DNA from 2 places in the Rahnella sp. PD4 genome. Region 2 is predicted to be linked to the other one. Evidence: riboswitches for the same ligand, from Rfam matches in the RefSeq annotation. Region 2 holds a riboswitch; the other holds the start of a gene.
What was found. A riboswitch is a leader RNA that binds a small molecule or an ion and turns the genes downstream of it on or off. The one in region 2 is predicted to bind thiamine pyrophosphate.
Positions count from the first base shown of each region.

Region 1: it holds a riboswitch for thiamine pyrophosphate, as region 2 does, so the genes downstream of both, thiM (hydroxyethylthiazole kinase) here and thiC (phosphomethylpyrimidine synthase ThiC) in region 2, are expected to answer to the same signal.

Region 1 covers NZ_JBLZQF010000002.1:761,621-772,025, forward strand. The annotation lists gene ACOZIO_RS08105 (AraC family transcriptional regulator) at 1-414, shown strand, start outside; gene ACOZIO_RS08110 (GntR family transcriptional regulator) at 505-1,191, shown strand; gene ACOZIO_RS08115 (hypothetical protein) at 1,314-2,162, shown strand; gene thiD (bifunctional hydroxymethylpyrimidine kinase/phosphomethylpyrimidine kinase) at 2,170-2,970, opposite strand; gene thiM (hydroxyethylthiazole kinase) at 2,957-3,775, opposite strand; TPP riboswitch at 3,810-3,908, opposite strand; gene ACOZIO_RS08130 (GNAT family N-acetyltransferase) at 4,074-4,496, shown strand; gene ACOZIO_RS08135 (DUF3313 domain-containing protein) at 4,635-5,294, shown strand; gene ACOZIO_RS08140 (LysR family transcriptional regulator) at 5,365-6,258, opposite strand; gene ACOZIO_RS08145 (NAD(P)H-dependent oxidoreductase) at 6,345-7,118, shown strand; gene guaA (glutamine-hydrolyzing GMP synthase) at 7,211-8,788, opposite strand; gene guaB (IMP dehydrogenase) at 9,002-10,405, opposite strand, start outside.
Region 2 covers NZ_JBLZQF010000018.1:11,104-21,508, reverse strand. The annotation lists gene nfi (deoxyribonuclease V) at 1-237, opposite strand, end outside; gene hemE (uroporphyrinogen decarboxylase) at 247-1,311, opposite strand; gene nudC (NAD(+) diphosphatase) at 1,383-2,159, opposite strand; gene rsd (sigma D regulator) at 2,257-2,772, shown strand; TPP riboswitch at 2,858-2,984, shown strand; gene thiC (phosphomethylpyrimidine synthase ThiC) at 3,131-5,095, shown strand; gene thiE (thiamine phosphate synthase) at 5,092-5,745, shown strand; gene ACOZIO_RS24720 (HesA/MoeB/ThiF family protein) at 5,738-6,487, shown strand; gene thiS (sulfur carrier protein ThiS) at 6,484-6,684, shown strand; gene ACOZIO_RS24710 (thiazole synthase) at 6,686-7,465, shown strand; gene thiH (2-iminoacetate synthase ThiH) at 7,462-8,607, shown strand; gene rpoC (DNA-directed RNA polymerase subunit beta') at 8,872-10,405, opposite strand, start outside.

The sequences.
Region 1 (10,405 bases), on a different contig from region 2:
GATCTGTTTCTGATTTTGTTGTTAGAAGAAGTCTCACGCACCTGGCCGGAGAATGTTGAACCGGGCGGCCCCGGTGTGGCGCTGGCCTATAAAGCCCGTCAGCTGATTACGACACAATTCCATCTGCCGCTGGGAGCCTCTGAACTGGCGGAACGGCTGCATTGTAATGCCGATTATCTCGGGCGGGTTTTCCGCCTGACCTTTCAGATGACGCTGACAGAGGCGCTGCATAAACAACGGGTCGCGGCAGCAGAAAAACTGCTACTGGCCAATACCGGCAATGTGGCGGACGTGGCACGCCTGACGGGGTTTAACGACGTGGCGTATTTTCGTCGGGTATTTCGTAAACTACTGGGCATTACCCCTGCGGCCTACAAAAAGCTGTATTGCCGTGAGCATATAAACTCCCAATAATTTGATAAAACCTTGCGCTAACAATCTCAAAAACATCAGAAAACTCATGTTAGTATTGGGGTCTTCCGACTTTAAAGACAACTTTTGCCCATGACAGACTCCTTTGAATTTCTCAGTAATGTGCCGGTTAATCAGCAGATTTATCGCACCTTGCGTCAGGACATCGTCACCTGTGCCATCGCACCGGGGGCATTCCTGTCGGAGAAAGAGATTTCCACACGCTTTAATGTGTCCCGTCAGCCGGTTCGTGAAGCCTTTATCAAACTGGCCGAAGCCGGACTGGTTCAGGTTTTACCGCAACGCGGTACGTATGTAATGAAAATTTCCTCCAAACGGGTCGCTGACGGACGTTTCATTCGCGAAGCCGTTGAAACCGCCGTGGTACGCCGTGCAGCCATGGTCGCTACGGACAAAGATCTGGCGCTGCTCGGACATAATCTTGAGCGTCAGACACTGGCAGCAAAGCGTCAGCAAACGCAGGAATTCCTGCTACTGGATGATGAGTTCCACCGCACGATCGCACAAATTATCGACTGCCGTCTGGCATGGGAAACCGTCGAGCACATCAAAGCGACAATGGATCGCGTCCGCTTTCTGACACTCAGCAAAGTGTCACCGCCGGAAAATCTGATTGCACAGCATTATGCGATTTTTGACGGACTGCAAGCGCATGACCCGGACGCCGCAGAAAAAGCCATCCGTATTCATTTGCAGGAAATGATTTCCACCATTACGCCCATTGCTGAACAAAACAGTGACTGGTTTGATGCCGAGTAAGTAAAGGGAGAGAGTACAACACAAGCAGTTTGCGACGGCGTTCAAATTTTGCGGGTTAGCCCTGAAATCTGTATGACAACTTGGTGTAAGCTGTAAACCACATCAATATCGTGGATACTTTTATGCCAGCCGCTGCCACCCTGAAAAAAAGCTACTACAGTGCCGATCAGTCACTCTCCCTTTCCCAACTCGATAACGAGAAAATCAGTCAGATCGTCCGGGATCTGGACGTGGCAGAAAGCGAAAAAGAACATTACGTCACGGGCTGGATGGGCCAGAACAGCGTGGTCCTGGTGAGGAATTATCAGGACAAACGGGGCACGTCCAGCGGCCTGGTGATGTCGCGTGGCAATCGTTACAAACTCACCGTTCAGGCCATCACTTTCCGTATCCCCAAAGTGCTGCTGTGGGTCACGTTCCGCCGTAAGCCCCGCACCATGACCGTGATCGCCTATAACAAGCTGGGCGAACAGGCGACCGGCCTGCAACAGTTCATGCATGTGCAGGATCCTGAACTCAGGGAGAAGCTGGAGCAGGACTGGCGTGAACTGAACGATTATCTCGGCATGGCCTGCTGGCAGATGGATAACAACCGCCCGCAATGGCGCCAGTTGCACGGCGAAATCACGTCACAATCCCTCGTTTCGCTGGCTGAATCGCCATGGTTCAGCGGTAAAAAACTGCAAAAAGATGGCGAACTGGAAGGGCTGTGGTTGCACGGGCAGTTTATTGGCCGACGCAGCGGCGAACAGGCGGCATTGCTGCTGTCATGGAAAGACGAAGAGAACGACGATATTGCCAGCTATCTGTTTGAACGGATGTCAGCGGACAAAATTCGCGTGATGCTGCGCCCGCGTAAAGAAGAAAAATTTTATCCGCTGAACCCGTTTGATGCCGTGCATTTGCAACAGGCACTGACGAAATTCCGTCAGGCTGAACAGGCGCTGAGTGAAACCCTGCGCCTCGCATAATCTGTGGTTACCACCAGCGGTGGAAATGATGTACCGGCCCGATGCCGTGACCGACGTCAAGTGAATCGGCCTGCATCAGCGCCTGCTGTAAATAGTCTTTGGCTTCACGCACAGCACCGGCCCAGTGTTGATGACGCGGACGTAAAGCGGCCAGCGCGGCCGACAGCGTACAACCTGTGCCGTGAGTATGTCGGGTATTCACACGCGGCGCAGTAAACCGCTCGCGGGAACCCGGTGTAAACAGCCAGTCAGGGCTTTCCTCATCGCTCAGATGCCCCCCTTTCATCAGCACTGCGCCACATCCCATCGCCAGCAGTGCTTCTCCCTGCTCACGCATTTCGGTTTCGTTCACTGCGACCGCACATTCCAGTAACGCCGCCGCTTCCGGCAGGTTTGGCGTAATCATCGAAGCCTGCGGGATCAGCAAACGGCGCACCGCATCAACGGCTTCCGGCAGCAGCAAAGGATCGCCACTTTTCGCCAGCATCACGGTATCCAGCACCACAAACGGTGGCTGATAATGCCGGATCCGCTCCGCCACCGCTTCCACAATCTGGCTGTTTGCCAGCATGCCAATTTTGGTACTGTCGATCCGCACATCGCTCAGTACGGAATCAAGCTGTGCTGAAACAAACCCTGGCTCAATGTTATAGACCGATTGCACACCACGGGTATTTTGGGCTACCAGCGCGGTGATCACACTGGTACCGTACGCGCCAAGCGCCGAAAAGGTTTTTAAATCCGCCTGGATCCCTGCCCCGCCACTCGGATCAGTGCCTGCAATCGTCAGTGCATTAATACGTTTCATTGTCTGCCTCGCCGTTCAGCCATTCTTCGCCCATTAAATACAGATTATCGAGGAATTCAGGCGTGAAACTGCCCGGCCCTTTCACGGCCATACAGGCGCGTTCGCCCGCGCAGGACATCACCCGGCAGGCGGCGGCCACGTTATCCAGACGATCGCCCGGCAAAGCCGCAAAGGCGGCTACTACTGCGGATAGTGCGCATCCTGTTCCCACCACTCGGGTCATCATCGGGTGCCCGCCAGCCACAGCCCAACTGCGCTGGCCGTCGGTGACATAATCGGTTTCACCGGTGACAGCCACGACTGCGCCGGTCTCACGCGCCAGTTGCTGTGCGGCAGGTAAAGCAGAAAAGGAATCATCGCCGCTGTCAACGCCGCGCCCGGACGCACTGACGCCGCTGAGGGCCAGGATTTCGGAGGCATTGCCGCGGATTGCTGCGGGTTTAAGTGTGATGAGTTCACGACAGAATTCTGTACGCCAGTTCAGGCCGCCGACGGCAACCGGATCCAGCACCCAGGGCTTTCCGGCCTGACTGCCTGCCTGAATGGCTGCCAGCATTGCCTGCGCATGGGGATGTGTCAGCGTACCGACATTGACCAGCAGGGCATCGGCGATGGCACTAAATTGTGCCGCTTCGGCGGGATCAACCACCATCGCAGGAGACGCGCCCAGCGCCAGCAGGACGTTGGCGGTAAAAGATTGCACCACGTCATTGGTCAGGCAGTGAACCAGCGGCGCAGCAAAGCGAAGTTGTTTCAGAGAAGTGGCGGCTAAAGCGCCGGGAATGTAGGTAGGTCGGGTATTCATAAGTCTCCCTACCGGCGCTCAAGAAGGCGGTATCAGGAGAGATACCTGACTTCCCTACGCTGGCATAATCCAGATCAGGTAATACGGGTAAAATCTCAGCCCTGCTTTGCAGCGGGCACCCCGAGTCAAGGGAGCATTATTGGCGGCGGAGGTCAGAAGATCAATCAGCAAATGCGTTAAAAAACCAATCAGTGAAGCTTATTGAACTCATTCCGCTTCACTGGCAGTATCTGGGCACAGACCTGAATAACATACGTTGATGAAAAACTTCCTCAGGAGTCAATGCTTGCCCTCAACAATGACTGTACGCCCTTATCAAGAAGCAGACCGCCCGTTTTTACGTACGCTCTATCTGGCCTCGCGCAAGCACACCTGGACATGGCTGGAAGACGATTTTCAGCTGGAAGATTTTGACCGGGCAGTGCTCGGCGAGACAATACTGGTCGCAGAACGTGACGGACATTTACTGGGATTCGCCTCAATTTTCACTCAGGAAAATTTTTTGCATAACCTGTTTGTTGATCCGCAGTATCAGGGAACCGGTGCAGGTTCGGCATTGCTTCACGCTGCTGAAGAAACCTTTACCCGTCAGGGATCGCTGAAATGTTTAGCCAAGAGTAAAAATGCCGTCGCTTTTTATCTGTCAAAAGGCTGGACCATCATCTCTGCGGGGGACAGCCCAAAAGGTGAATACTATTTATTTCATTCACCAAAGAAATAATTGAGAAGAAAATGATTACCCCGAAAAACCTTATTTTCGTGGTTCTGACGAATATCATTTTTTCTTTGTCGTTAAGAGGTTAAATTCCGCAGCAGTGCTATACATACGATGGCTTCCTTAAAAATTTCGAGGGTATGAATGAAAACAATGAAACTGATGCAGATTGCTGCAGTGACCGGTGCGCTGTTCCTGGCCGGTTGTACCAGCCATATTACCCAGACAGAAAAATACTCCGGTTTTTTAGGTGATTATTCCGGTCTGAAGGAAGTCAAAACTGCATCAGGTAATCCGGTGCTGCGCTGGATAGATCCTGCTTTCAAAAAAGCCAATTATTCTTATATCAAATACGAACCGATTAAATTCTATCCGGAACCTCAGCCAACGGAACAAATCGACAAAGCTACCTTGCAGGGGGTGCTGGATTACGCCAACAGCCGCATGAAACCGGCACTGGCAGAGCGCATGCCACTGACAGATCACGCAGGGCCGCGCACACTGATTTTCAAAGGTGCGATCACCGGTGTGAACACCTCGGCAGAGGGTTTGCAGTTCTATGAAGTCATCCCGGTCGCGCTGGTTATTGCGGGTACTGAAACCGCCACAGGCCATCGTACGCGTGATACTGAAGTTTACTTTGAAGGTGAGCTGATCGATGCCAGCACCGGCAAACCGGTGATTAAAGTCGTGCGTAAAGGCTTCGGTAAGCAGGTTGCCAACGATACTCAGAAAGTCACTGCTAACGATTTAAAAGTTGTAGTAGACAGCCTGGCGAACGATACCAAGCTGTTCAAAGAATAACTCCCGAAACAGCATAACAATGAGGGCAGCCAGAGGGCTGCCTTTTTTGTTTACCGGGAATGATAAACCTTCAGACTGAATCAGCGATAAATTCCCGTAACCACTGATGTGCCGGGTCACGGTGCGCACGTTCATGCCACACCATAAACATGTCAAAACCCGGTACATCAAGCGGGGCTTCGGTTATCTGCAAAGCAGGATTTCCCCGCACTAAACGTTCGGGCAACATCGCCACCAGATCCGTGGTCATCAGCACCTGAAGCACAAACAGGAAATGCGGTACTGACAAGACCACACGCCGCGTTAAACCCGCCGCCGCCAGCGCGGTGTCGGTATACCCATAAAATCCGCCGCCGTCGGGTGAAACCATCACATGCTCCAGCCCGCAGAACTCTGTCAGCGTCACCGGCCCGTTGACGGACGGATGCCCTTTCCGGCTGACCAGCACATAGCGCTCGGCAAACAGGAATCTGCTGTGCAGCCCGTTTATTACCGCATCAGAGGTATGAAACGCCAGGTCCAGTTCACCCTGCTCCATTTTGTGGATAATCCGCGCAGGTGATGTTTCAAAAATAGACAGCCGCGCGGAAGGTGCGGCCATACGCAATGCCCGTAAGGCCGGTAAAACGATAGTGGATTCGCCGTAATCCGCGGCACCCAGAGTCCAGGTAGGGTTCGCCTTTGACGGGTCAAAAACCTCTCCGGCAATGATCGCATTTTCCAGCGCGGCAAGGGCCTGCCGCAGCGGTTCCCGCAATTCGTCCGCACGCGCCGTCGGACGCATTCCCCGCGGCCCCGGCAGCAGCAACGGATCATCAAAAAATTCACGCAACTTAGCGAGCTGAACGCTGACCGAAGGTTGCGAAAGGTTACGGCGCTGCGCAGTTCGCGTGACATTTTGTTCAGCCAGCAAAACATCCAGCGTCAGCAACAAATTGAGATCCAGACGACCGAAATTACTCATCGCTATACCTGCTATATGATCAATTCATTTCAACTATACCTGACGACAACCTACTCTGCCTTTATCCCATTAACGGAGGTTTCGTCATGAATGTATTGATCGTCTATGCTCACCCTGAATCACACTCGCTGAACGGCTCGCTGAAAGATTTTGCGGTCAGCCATTTGCAGGCCGCCGGGCACAATGTGCAGATTTCGGATTTGTATGCCATGCAATGGAAAGCCGTGCTGGATGCAGGAGATAACACCGAACCGTCGCCGGGGCCTTTTCACCCTTCGCAGGATTCTCAGCGCGCTTACAAAAATGGCACGCAAAGCGATGACATCGCCGCCGAGCAGGAAAAATTACAGTGGGCGGATACCGTGATTTTCCAGTTCCCGCTGTGGTGGTTTTCAATGCCTGCCATTATGAAAGGCTGGGTTGAACGTGTTTATGCTTATGGATTTGCCTATGGTGTTGGTGAGCATTCCGACACGCACTGGGGCGACCGTTACGGGGAAGGCAAAATGGCCGGAAAACGCGCTATGCTGATGGTCACCACCGGCGGCTGGGAACCCCATTACAGCGCGCGTGGGATTAACGGCCCGATCGACGACCTGTTGTTCCCGATCCACCATGGCATGCTGCATTATCCGGGCTTTACCGTGCTGCCGCCACTGGTGTTCTACCGCACCGGACGCATGGATGAGACCCGCTACGCGCAAATTTGCGGGGAGATGGCTCACCGGCTGGATACAGTAGAAAGCACCACGCCAATTTCATTTCGCCAGCAGAATGGCGGCGATTACGCTATTCCGTCACTGATATTGAAACCGGACATTGCGCCGGGGAAAAGCGGGTTTGCAGCGCATCTGAAATAATCCCCTGAGAGCATGCCAGGCATAAAAAACGCCAGTGGATCTTACGATCGCACTGGCGTTTTTACGGGCGTTCAGCCTTTATTTTTGCTAAATCATTCCCACTCAATCGTTGCCGGTGGCTTGCCCGAGATGTCATAAACAACGCGGGAGATGCCGTCGACTTCGTTGATGATGCGGTTGGAGCAGCGGCCGAGGAAATCATACGGCAGGTGCGCCCAGTGCGCGGTCATGAAGTCGATGGTTTCGACTGCGCGCAGAGAGACAACCCAGTCGTATTTACGGCCATCGCCCATCACGCCGACAGAGCGGACCGGCAGAAAGACCGTGAAAGCCTGGCTGACTTTGTTATACAGGTCGGCTTTATGCAGCTCTTCGATAAAGATAGCATCGGCGCGGCGCAGCAGGTCGCAGTACTCTTTCTTCACTTCGCCCAGTACGCGAACGCCCAGCCCCGGCCCCGGGAACGGGTGACGGTAAAGCATGTCGTATGGCAGGCCGAGTTCCAGACCAATTTTACGCACTTCGTCTTTGAACAGCTCTTTCAGCGGCTCAACCAGACCCAGTTTCATCTCTTTCGGCAGACCGCCCACGTTGTGGTGCGATTTGATCACATGCGCTTTGCCGGTGGCAGAGGCCGCAGACTCAATCACGTCAGGGTAAATGGTGCCCTGCGCCAGCCATTTCACTTCATCCTGCTTGCAGGCTTCTTCGTCGAATACTTCAACAAAGACGCGGCCGATGATTTTACGTTTGGCTTCCGGCTCATCCACCCCTGCCAGCGCAGACAGGAAACGTTCTTCCGCCGCGACGTGAACAATATTCAGACCGAAACGGTCACCGAACATTTCCAGCACCTGATCCGCTTCGTTCAGACGCAGCAGACCGTTGTCGACGAACACGCAGGTCAGACGGTCGCCGATGGCGCGGTGCAGCAGCATGGCGGTCACGGAGGAGTCAACACCGCCGGACAGACCGAGGATGACGTGATCGTCGCCGATCTGCACACGAAGACGCTCAACGGCGTCTTCAATGATTTTTGCCGGCGTCCACAGTGCTTCGCACTCGCAGATATCCATGATGAAACGTTCGAGCATACGCAGGCCCTGACGGGTATGCGTCACTTCCGGGTGGAACTGCACACCGTAGAAGCGCTTTTCTTCGTTCGCCATAATGGCAAACGGGCACGTCTCGGTACTGGCAACGGTCACGAAATCAGACGGAATGGCCGTTACTTTATCGCCGTGGCTCATCCAGACATCGAGCAGCGGTTTGTTGTTCTCGCTCAGGGCATCCTGAATGTCGCGGATCAGCGCGCTTTCAGTCTGAACTTCCACCTGCGCATAACCAAATTCGCGCTCGTTAGAACCTTCAACATGGCCGCCTAACTGCATCGCCATGGTTTGCATGCCGTAGCAAACGCCCAGAACCGGTACACCGGCTTCAAAGACGTAGTCTGGTGCACGCGGGCTGTCATGCTCGGTTGTACTTTCCGGGCCGCCGGACAGGATGATCCCGTTCGGGTTGAATTCGCGGATTTGGGCTTCGGTTACGTCCCAGGCCCAGAGTTCGCAATAGACACCCAGTTCACGCACGCGGCGCGCAACAAGCTGGGTGTACTGGGAGCCGAAATCGAGGATCAGGATACGGTGCTTGTGAATATTTTCGCTCATGAGGGGGCGTTTTCCAGAAAGCAATAAAAGCGTTAAAACGGAATATTAATCAGCCCGGAAAATACGGGCTGGATATAAATTTGTAGTGACTCGATCCAGGCGCCCGTGAGGCAAAGCGGAGGCTGGCGAAAAAGCGCAGTTTACATAACGTAAATGAGCATTTTAAGCCAGCTTCCCACACCGGATCGCCGACGCGCAGCAGCGACTGTGGGATTAAGAACCCATGCGGTAGTTCGGTGACTCTTTAGTAATGGTCACGTCATGCACGTGGCTTTCCTGGATCCCTGCACCGCTGATGCGGACAAACTCAGCCTTGGTGCGCAGGTCGTCGATGGTAGCACAACCGGTCAGCCCCATACAGGAGCGCAGGCCGCCCATTTGCTGGTGGATGATTTCTTTCAGACGGCCTTTATACGCTACGCGACCTTCGATACCTTCAGGTACCAGTTTGTCTGCGGCGTTATCCGTCTGGAAGTAACGGTCAGAAGAGCCTTTGGACATGGCGCCCAGAGACCCCATGCCGCGATAGGATTTGTACGAACGGCCCTGATACAGCTCGATTTCGCCCGGAGATTCTTCCGTACCTGCCAGCATCCCACCCACCATCACGCAGCTTGCGCCTGCCGCGATGGCTTTCGCGATATCGCCGGAGAAGCGGATACCGCCGTCAGCGATGACCGGAATACCGGTGCCTTCCAGCGCTTCAACCGCGTCAGAAACAGCGGTAATTTGCGGAACGCCCACGCCGGTCACAATACGGGTGGTACAAATGGAGCCAGGGCCGATACCGACTTTCACCGCGCTCACGCCCGCTTTAGCCAGTGCCAGCGCACCTGCGCCCGTCGCGACGTTACCGCCGATGATTTGCAGATCCGGATATTTTGCGCGGGTGGCGCGGATACGTTCCAGCACGCCTTCGGAATGGCCGTGAGAAGAGTCAATCAGCAATACGTCAACACCGGCAGCCACCAGCGCATCGATACGCTCTTCGTTGCCCGCACCCGCGCCAACCGCAGCACCGACGCGCAGGCTGCCCTGCTCATCTTTACAGGCGTTAGGTTTACGTTCGGCTTTCTGGAAGTCTTTGACGGTGATCATACCGAGCAGATGGAATTGCGCGTCAACCACCAGCGCTTTCTCTACGCGTTTTTCGTGCATTTTCTGCAGCACGACTTCGCGGGCTTCGCCTTCTTTGACCGTCACCAGACGTTCTTTCGGCGTCATGACGGCGGTCACAGGCTGTTCCAGATCGGTGACGAAGCGCACGTCACGACCGGTAATAATACCGACCAGTTCGTTTTCTTCCGTCACGACCGGATAACCGGCAAAACCGTTAATTTCAGTGAGTTCTTTAACCTGACGCAAAGTGGTCGATGGCGTGACAGTTTTAGGGTCAGCAACAACGCCGCTTTCATGCTTCTTCACGCGACGGACTTCTTCCGCCTGACGCTCAATAGACATGTTCTTGTGAATGAATCCAAGGCCGCCTTCCTGTGCAAGAGCAATCGCCAGATTCGCTTCAGTCACGGTATCCATCGCTGCGGACAGCATAGGGATATTCAGACGGATTTTAGCGGTCAGTTGAGTACCGAGGTCGGCAGTGTTAGGCAGAACTGT
Region 2 (10,405 bases):
AAGGAAACCAGGAATGTAAGGCATAACAGTGGGGATACGGGCAATCTGATACTCTACCAGCTCCAGCGTCGGGTAGCGTAAAACAGCCACCGCCGCGCGTGTCACCTCACCCCCCTGTTCGAAACCGACATCCACACCCGCGATCAATGCGGGAGGGGTGAATTCGGGCGGATCCTGCAATTTAATCTGATCTGCGAGGATCCGTTGTTCTTCACGTAAAGCACGGGTATTGATCATACCGGGATTTTACTCGTGATATTGCCGGGACAGGCTATGCACCGCTTCGACGAAGGCCCCCGCATTTTCCGGCGGGACGTCCTGATGAATGCCGTGACCCAGATTGAACACATGACCATTACCTTTGCCGAAACCGGCAAGGATGGTCTCCACTTCCTGCTCTATACGCACCGGCGAGGCATACAACATTGAAGGATCCATGTTGCCCTGAATCGCGACTTTGTCACCCACGCGACGGCGCGCATCGGCAATATCGGTGGTCCAGTCGAGACCCAGTGCATCGCAGCCCGTCGCAGCCATCGCTTCCAGCCACTGTCCGCCGCCTTTGGTAAACAGCGTGACCGGCACACGACGCCCTTCATTTTCACGGATCAGGCCATCGACAATCTTGTGCATATAGTTCAGGGAAAATTCGCGGTAATCGCGGGGAGACAGTACGCCGCCCCAGGTGTCAAAAATCATTACCGACTGGGCGCCCGCTTTGATCTGGGCATTAAGGTAAAGAATAACGCTGTCTGCCACTTTATCGAGTAACAGATGGAAAGTGGACGGATCGGCGTACATCATCTTTTTGATTTTGGTGAAGGCTTTACTGCTGCCACCTTCTACCATATACGTCGCCAGCGTCCACGGGCTGCCGGAGAAACCGATAAGCGGCACTTCACCTTTCAGGTTCTTACGGATAGTACGCACGGCGTTCATGACATACCCAAGCTCCATTTCAGGATCCGGAACCGGCAGTTTTTCGACATCGGCACGGTTCGTTAATGGCGAAGAAAAACGCGGCCCTTCACCGGCTTCAAAATACAGCCCAAGCCCCATCGCATCAGGAATGGTCAGGATGTCGGAGAATAGGATCGCCGCATCCAGCGGATAGCGACGAAGCGGCTGCAAAGTCACTTCACAGGCCAGCTCGGCATTCTTGCACAGCGACATAAAATCACCGGCTTCAGCGCGGGTTTCTTTGTACTCCGGCAAATAACGGCCTGCCTGACGCATCATCCAGACCGGTGTAATGTCCACTGGCTGACGTAACAAAGCACGCAGGTAACGGTCGTTTTTCAACTCATTCATTCTTGCTCTTTCCTTCAGTATTCGGGCCGCCCGACAATCGTCTCACAGCATTCTATCACGTAAAACCGCCTCTACTCTTCGTGTTCAGCACGACAAAGAGCCACGGTGTCTTCAATAAGACGGCGCGCGATCGTCCCTGGCGGTGGCAACTGCGGTAATGCATCAAAGCGATACCAGTTCGCGTTAAGCAACTCTTTCGGGTCATGCTGAATGTCGCCACTGTCGTAATCCGCCATAAATGCCATCATCAGCGAATTGGGGAACGGCCAGGGCTGAGAACTGACATAACGGACGTTTTTCACACGAATATTACTTTCTTCCAGGACTTCGCGTGCCACGGTTTCCTCCAGGGTTTCTCCGACCTCAACAAAACCCGCCAGAACCGTGTGAATGCCATTACGATGCCGGACATGCTGTGCCAGCAAAATCTCATCACCCTTACGGATGGCGACAATAATGCAGGGTGCAATCTGCGGATAATAGCGTTCGCGGCAGTGCCCGCAGAGTGCAGCCCACTCGGTTTTGCTGACATGCATTGCATGCCCGCAGTAGCCACAGAACTGATGAGATCGATAAAATTCAGACAGCTGTACACCGCGCCCGACCAACTGGAATAATCCACGATCCTGATCCAGCAACTGACGGGCGGAAAACATATGGTTTGGCATCGCCTGACGAATCAGCCAGACAGGTTCACCCTGCCATTCGCCGATCTGTCGCGCCGTTTTACCGGTCAGAGAAAATTGTGTGGCGCTGCCAAATGGCAGTTCGCCCTCAGGCAGCCATAGCTTGCCGTCCTGGCTGATGACCCACCAGCCATTGTGTTGCTCGGTAATCTGTAATTCCATAATTGTTGTTGCATAACCTCATCGGGACTGACAATCTGAGGGGATATTCACCTGTTAGTAACTTTTAGTTACGTCTTTATCGCTCACGGAGTCAACCATGCTAAATCGTCTGGAAAGACTGACCCAACGCGTTGGTGGCAATAATGCGTTAGTGGATCAATGGCTGCACGCACGCAAAGAGCTGCTGGTTTCGTACTGCACTTTGGTCGGCCTCAAGCCCAATAAAGAAAAACATACCCCTCTCAATGAAAAAGCGCTGGATAACTTTTGCCATAACCTGGTGGACTATCTGTCTGCCGGTCATTTCCATCTGTATCAGCGGATCATTGATGAAGTTGAAGGTGCGAATAGCCCGATAAAATTGCAGGCTGCAAAAATCTATCCTGCACTGGAACTGAATACTGAAACTATCATGGCTTTCCATGATAGTTACACTGAAAATGATATTGATGATGACAATGCTTTCGCATTTCATTATGCATTATCCGATATAGGTGAAGCGTTAGATGCGCGTTTTCAGCTGGAAGATCAATTAATTATTCTCGCTTTTAATCGCAGCAGTCAGGCAGTAAAGCCACCTGAAAATGAAGAACATCTCGCCAGACCGGTTTAAGACTTTGCCCTACTAAAATCCGGCTAAGATTTGTGATTTTAGTAATAGTTTTAGTTGTAGTTTCAAAAAACGCCTCCTATATTGAGGCTTCTTGTCGGAGTGCCTAGCGCATAATTTTCTCGCGAAGATTACGCCAGGCTGAGACCGTTAATTCGGGATCCGCGGAACCTGATCGGGTTAGTACCCGCGAAGGGAACAAGAGTAATGTTATGCGTTCAGCGTAATCTGGCATCTGCCTGCATCAGGCCGCCTGCGCTCCATCGCCCATTTTTACTCCTGCCGTAAACCTCCAGACAAGCAATTTTCCATCACGTTTTTGCCACGTTTTTACTACGCAAAACAACACAAGGAATTTGCTATGTCGAGTACTCAAAAAACTGTTGTTTCTACAAAGACACCTTCAAACCGCCGTGAACAACGGGCGCAGGCGCAGTCGTTTATCGACAGTCTGCAGGGTGAAGCTTTTCCCAATTCCCGCCGTATTTATCTTGAAACTGACCGCCATGATATCCGCGTACCGATGCGTGAAATCCAGCTCAGCCCGACGCTGGTCGGCGGCGGCAAAGACAATCCACAATTCGAAGAAAATGAAGCGATTCCTGTTTATGATACCGCCGGGCCTTACGGCGATCCGTCGGCAGTTATCGACGTGCATACCGGCCTGGAAAAATTACGCGCCCGCTGGATAAACGCGCGGGCGGACACGGAGGAACTCCCGCAGGTCAGTTCCGGTTTTACCCAGCAGCGACTGGCGGATGAAGGGCTGGACCACCTCCGCTTCGAACACCTGCCCCGCCCGCGCAAAGCCATTGCGGGTAAAAATGTCACACAACTGCATTACGCCCGCAAAGGCATCATCACGCCTGAGATGGAGTTTATCGCCGTTCGCGAAAATATGGGGCGTGAACGCATCCGCGGTGACGTTCTGCGTCAGCAACATCCCGGCGAAAGCTTCGGTGCGCATCTGCCCGCCAATATCACCGCAGAGTTTGTAAGACAGGAAGTCGCTGCCGGTCGCGCGATTATTCCCGCCAATATTAACCATCCTGAATCAGAGCCGATGATCATCGGACGCAATTTCCTGGTGAAAGTGAACGCCAACATCGGCAACTCGGCGGTGACGTCTTCTATCGAAGAAGAAGTCGAGAAACTGGTATGGTCGACACGCTGGGGCGCGGATACCGTGATGGATCTCTCCACCGGCCGTTATATACATGAAACCCGTGAGTGGATCCTGCGTAACAGTCCGGTACCTATTGGTACCGTGCCGATTTATCAGGCACTGGAAAAAGTCAACGGCGTGGCCGAAGACCTGAACTGGGAAATGTTTCGCGATACGTTGCTGGAACAGGCCGAACAAGGTGTCGATTACTTCACCATACACGCTGGGGTATTGCTGCGTTACGTGCCGATGACCGCCAAACGCCTGACCGGGATTGTGTCCCGCGGCGGTTCGATCATGGCGAAATGGTGCCTTTCACATCATCAAGAAAGTTTCCTGTATGAGCATTTCCGCGAAATTTGCGAAATCTGTGCCGCCTATGATGTCTCGCTGTCACTGGGCGACGGCCTGCGGCCTGGCTCCATTCAGGATGCCAACGACGAAGCGCAATTTGCCGAATTACGTACATTAGGTGAACTGACCAAAATCGCCTGGGAATATGATGTTCAGGTCATGATCGAAGGACCGGGACATGTGCCGATGCAGATGATCCGCCGCAATATGACCGAAGAACTCGAACATTGCCACGAAGCGCCCTTCTATACCCTCGGCCCGCTGACTACCGATATCGCGCCGGGTTATGACCATTTCACGTCCGGTATTGGTGCCGCAATGATTGGCTGGTTCGGTTGCGCCATGCTCTGTTATGTCACGCCAAAAGAGCATCTCGGCCTGCCTAACAAAGAAGACGTTAAGCAGGGTCTCATCACCTACAAAATCGCAGCACATGCCGCCGATTTAGCGAAAGGACATCCCGGCGCCCAAATCCGTGACAACGCTATGTCAAAAGCACGGTTCGAATTCCGCTGGGAAGACCAGTTTAATCTGGCTCTCGATCCGGCAACGGCTCGTGCCTATCACGATGAAACGCTGCCTCAGGAATCCGGCAAAGTGGCACACTTTTGCTCAATGTGCGGTCCGAAATTCTGCTCCATGAAAATCACTCAGGAAGTGCGCGATTATGCCGCCGCACTGGAAGCCAAAGCCCAGCCGGTTGAAGTTATTGAATCCGGTATGGCACAGATGTCTGCCGAATTCCGTTCACGCGGCAGCGAGCTTTATCATCCGGCCGACAATCTCAGCACGGAGAACAACCAATGAATCAGTCCGCTCAACCCTTTCCTGCCGTTCCGTTCCACCTTGGTTTATATCCGGTCGTGGATACCGTGGAATGGATTGCCCGCCTGCTGGATGCGGGCGTTAAAACGTTGCAATTACGTGTGAAAGATTTGTCTGATGAGGACGTCGAGCCAGCAATTATTGATGCAATTGCGCTGGGCAAAAAATATCAGGCACGGTTATTTATCAATGATTACTGGCGCCTGGCGATAAAGCATCAGGCTTATGGTGTGCATTTAGGTCAGGAAGATCTGGATACTGCCGATCTTGAGGCAATCCGTCAGGCTGGTTTACGGCTGGGCGTATCCACACATGATGATACTGAAATGGCACGCGCTGTCGCCGTGAAACCTTCTTACATCGCCCTCGGTCATATCTTCCCGACGCAGACCAAAGATATGCCGTCGGCGCCACAAGGACTGAAAGAACTCGCCCGACACATCAGGCAACTCAACGGCAGCTTCCCGACGGTGGCCATCGGCGGGATCAGCATTGAACGTGCTCCGTCGGTTCTCGATTGCGGCGTCGGCAGCATCGCCGTCGTCAGCGCCATTACGCAGGCAGCAGACTGGCGGGCAGCCACCGCAGAATTACTGGCTTTATGCGCCAGTAAGGTGCCGGAAGATGCTTAACGATGCGGCTTTTATGCGCTACAGCCGTCAGCTGATGCTGGAGGAGTTCGGTCCGCAGGCACAGGAAAAGCTACAGGCGGCGAAAGTCCTGATTGTCGGGCTAGGCGGACTGGGATCGCCGGCAGCCTTATATCTGGCAGCGGCAGGCGTAGGTACGCTGGTTCTGGCCGATGACGATCAATTACACATCACCAATCTTCAACGACAGATACTCTACCGCACCGCAGATCTCGATCAGCCCAAAGCGGTTCTGGCAAAACGTGAATTACTGCGTCTGAATCCGCTTTGCGAAGCCGTGGCCATCACGGAGCGTCTGACAGGCGAAGCGTTGATCCGTGCCGTGTCAGACACCGATATCGTTTTAGATTGCAGCGATAACATGGAAACCCGGCACGCGGTTAATAAAGCCTGCGTAGAGGCTAAAAAAACCTTGATCAGCGGTAGCGCCGTCGGATTCAGCGGACAGCTTCTGGTGCTAGAAGCGCCTTATGTACACGGTTGTTACGCCTGTTTGTATCCGGATCAGGAAACCGTACAGCGCAATTGCCGAACATCAGGTGTGCTCGGCCCGGTCGTTGGCACCATCGGTACATTGCAGGCGCTGGAAGCACTAAAAATCCTGGCGGGACTGCCTTCCGTACTGAGCGGAAAGTTACGTCTGTTCGACGGTAAAACGCAAAACTGGCGTTCACTGCAACTCACACGTTCATCAGCCTGTGCCATCTGCGGAGGCCACGCATGAACATTCTGGTCAATGAAGTACCACACCAATTCAGTCAACCGCTCACCTTGTTGAACCTGCTCAGTTTACTGGCATTAAATCCTGCAGGCAGCGCACTGGCGGTTAATCAGGTCATTATTCCCCGCGATAACTGGCCTGCTCATTTACTGGAAGACGGTGACGAGATCCTGCTCTTTCAGGCGATAGCCGGAGGCTGATATGTTAAAAATTGCTGATACCACCTTTACGTCACACCTTTTTACCGGAACGGGAAAATTCGCCAGCCCGGCGTTAATGCAACAGGCACTGGAAGCATCCGGCACTCAACTGGTGACCATGGCGATGAAACGTGTTGATCTGCGTCGCGGAGGGGATGACATTTTGTTTCCTTTGCAGCAGCTCGGGGTCCGTTTGTTGCCTAACACATCCGGTGCTAAAACAGCTGAGGAGGCCGTATTTGCCGCACAACTGGCAAGAGAAGCACTGGCAACAAACTGGGTGAAGCTTGAAATTCACCCAGACGTAAAATACCTGCTGCCCGATGCCATAGAAACGTTGAAAGCCGCAGAGATTCTGGTGAAAAAAGGATTCGTTGTTTTGCCGTATTGCAGCGCGGATCCGGTGTTGTGTAAACGTCTGGAAGAAGTCGGTTGTGCCGCCGTCATGCCCCTGGGTGCGCCGATCGGCTCCAATCAGGGTCTGCAAACCCGTGAGTTTTTGCAAATCATCATTGAGCAGGCACAGATTCCGGTCGTCGTTGATGCCGGTATTGGTGCCCCAAGCCAGGCCGCTGAAGCGCTGGAAATAGGGGCCGATGCTGTATTAGTCAATACGGCGATAGCCGTCGCAGGCGATCCGGTTGCTATGGCAACGGCATTCCGGCTGGCGGTACAGGCCGGCGCAATCGCCCGTCAAAGCGGCCTGGGTGGCAGGCAGCGGCAAGCCAGCGCGTCAAGTCCGCTGACCGGTTTCCTCAATGCTCCGCAGGTATCCCTATGAATAACTTTACGGATGTGTGGTCAATGCTGGACTGGGATGATATTTCCCTACGCATCAACAGCAAAACATCCCGTGATGTTGAACAGGCGCTCAGCCGCAACAAAATCAGCCGTGAAGATTTCATGGCATTAATTTCTCCGGCTGCGCTGCCTTATCTGGAAACTATGGCGCAACGCGCTCAACAACTGACACGTCAGCGATTCGGCAATACGGTGAATTTCTTCGCCCCCTTGTATTTATCCAATCTTTGCGCCAACGAATGTACATATTGCGGCTTTTCGATGAGCAATAAAATCAAACGTAAAACGCTGGATGAAAATGAAATCAGTCGGGAGTGTGAAGCGCTGAATGCGCTGGGCTTCAAACATCTGTTATTGGTCACCGGCGAACACAAGGGAAAAGTCGGCATGGATTATTTCCGCCGCCATTTGCCGCCAATCAGAAGCCATTTCGATTCGCTGATGATCGAAGTTCAGCCGCTACAGCAGGAAGAATATGCCGAGCTGAAAACGCTGGGGCTGGACGGTGTATTGGTTTATCAGGAGACCTATCACGCACCGACCTATGCCTTGCATCATCTTCGCGGACAGAAACAAGATTTTTTCTGGCGACTGGAGACACCGGACCGGCTCGGGCGGGCAAGGATCGATAAAATCGGACTTGGGGCCCTGTTTGGGCTTTCAGGCAACTGGCGGACGGACAGTTATATGGTGGCCGAACATTTGTTGTACCTCCAACAAACCTACTGGCAAAGCCGTTATTCGGTGGCATTTCCGAGATTGCGCCCTTGTACCGGCGGTATCGAACCAGCTTCTTTGTTAGAAGAAAACCAGCTTGTACAACTGATATGCGCTTTCAGGATGCTGGCACCGGATGTCGAGCTTTCATTGTCGACGCGCGAATCACCTTACTTCCGCGATCATGTCATCCCGCTGGCGATCAACACCGTCAGCGCAGGATCTAAAACACAACCCGGTGGCTATGCCGATGATCATCCGGAACTTGAGCAATTTGCACCGCACGATAACCGATCCCCGCAACGTGTCGCAGAGGCATTAACACAAGCCGGGCTGCAGCCGGTCTGGAAAGACTGGGACAGTTTTTTGGGGCGGGTCTCGCAGGAAAATGTCGCCGGAGGGTAATTTAGTAAACTCTCAGGAATACAGATTCCATAAAACAATTTTGCTCCTCGCGCCAGCAGTCCTGGGGCATTAATGTGCCTTTGCCACTGCACATTCGCAACTGGCCGGCGCCATTCATCCCGGCGCTGCTTCCAAATAGCCGGAACAGGTTATCGTCCAGTTTCCTGTTCCGGCTCCTCTTTACCCGCCACGTCCTTTCTCAAATTTCAGGTAAAAAAAAACCGCCCTCGAAGGGGCGGTTTTATGCGTTTCGACAGAAGACGATTAATCGTCGCTGTTACCGAAACCTGCGTTCAGCAGTTCAGCCAGGTTAGCCGTTGCTTCATCCGCACTGACTTGCGGTACAACTGGCACTTCGCCCTGTGCTTTACGGCGTGCACGATCCTGATGATAAGCGTAACCGGTACCGGCTGGGATCAGACGGCCAACGATAACGTTCTCTTTCAGGCCACGCAGTTCATCACGTTTACCCGCAACAGCGGCTTCAGTAAGAACGCGCGTGGTTTCCTGGAACGATGCAGCAGAGATGAAGGATTCGGTCGCCAAAGATGCTTTGGTAATACCGAGCAGATCACGGGTAAAGGTTGCCGTGATTTTGCCTTCAGCTTCCAGCTGACGGTTAGCGATTTTAACGCGAGACATTTCTGCCTGCTCGCCTTCCAGGAAGTCAGTGCCACCAGCGCTAACGATGGTGCCTTTACGCAACATCTGACGAACGATAACTTCAATGTGCTTATCGTTAATCTTAACGCCTTGCAGACGGTAAACTTCCTGCACTTCGTTAGTGATGTAGCGGGTAACCGCATGAACACCACGTAAACGCAGGATGTCGTGCGGAGACTCAGGGCCGTCGGATACGACGTCACCACGTTCCACAACTTCGCCTTCGAACACGTTCAGCTGACGCCATTTAGGGATCATTTCTTCGTAAGCATCGCTGCCATCCAACGGAGAAATTACCAGACGACGTTTGCCTTTGGTTTCTTTACCGAAGGAGATGATCCCGCTGATTTCAGCAAGGATTGCAGGCTCTTTCGGACGACGTGCTTCGAACAGGTCAGCAACGCGTGGCAGACCACCGGTGATGTCCTTGGTACCGCCGGATTCCTGAGGAATACGCGCCAGGGTGTCACCGGAGTGGATCTGAGTACCATCTTCCAGCTGAACGATCGCTTTACCTGGCAGGAAGTATTGAGCAGGCATATCAGTACCTGGAATCAATACGTCGTTGCCTTTAGCATCAACGATTTTCAGTGCCGGACGCAGATCTTTACCGCTACCGGTACGCTCTGCAGAGTCCAGAACAACCAGAGAAGACAAACCGGTCAGGTCATCAGTCTGGCGGGTAATGGTCTGAGTATCCACCATATCGGCAAAGCGAATGAAACCACTCACTTCACTGATAACTGGCATGGTGTGCGGATCCCAGTTAGCCACGGTTTCGCCGCCGTTAACTGCTGCGCCATCACCTTTGCCCATCACGGAACCGTAAGGCACTTTATAGCTTTCTTTGGTACGACCAAATTCGTCGATCAATTTCAGCTCAGTGTTACGGGAAGTGATAACCAGTTTGCCGTTAGAGTTGCTAACGTGCTTGTGGTTGCTCAGTTTAATGGTACCGGTATTCTTAACCTGAATGCTGGATTCCGCTGCCGCACGAGATGCCGCACCACCGATGTGGAAGGTACGCATCGTCAGCTGGGTACCCGGCTCACCGATTGACTGTGCTGCGATAACACCGATCGCTTCACCTTTGTTGATGATGTGACCACGTGCCAGGTCGCGACCGTAGCAGTTT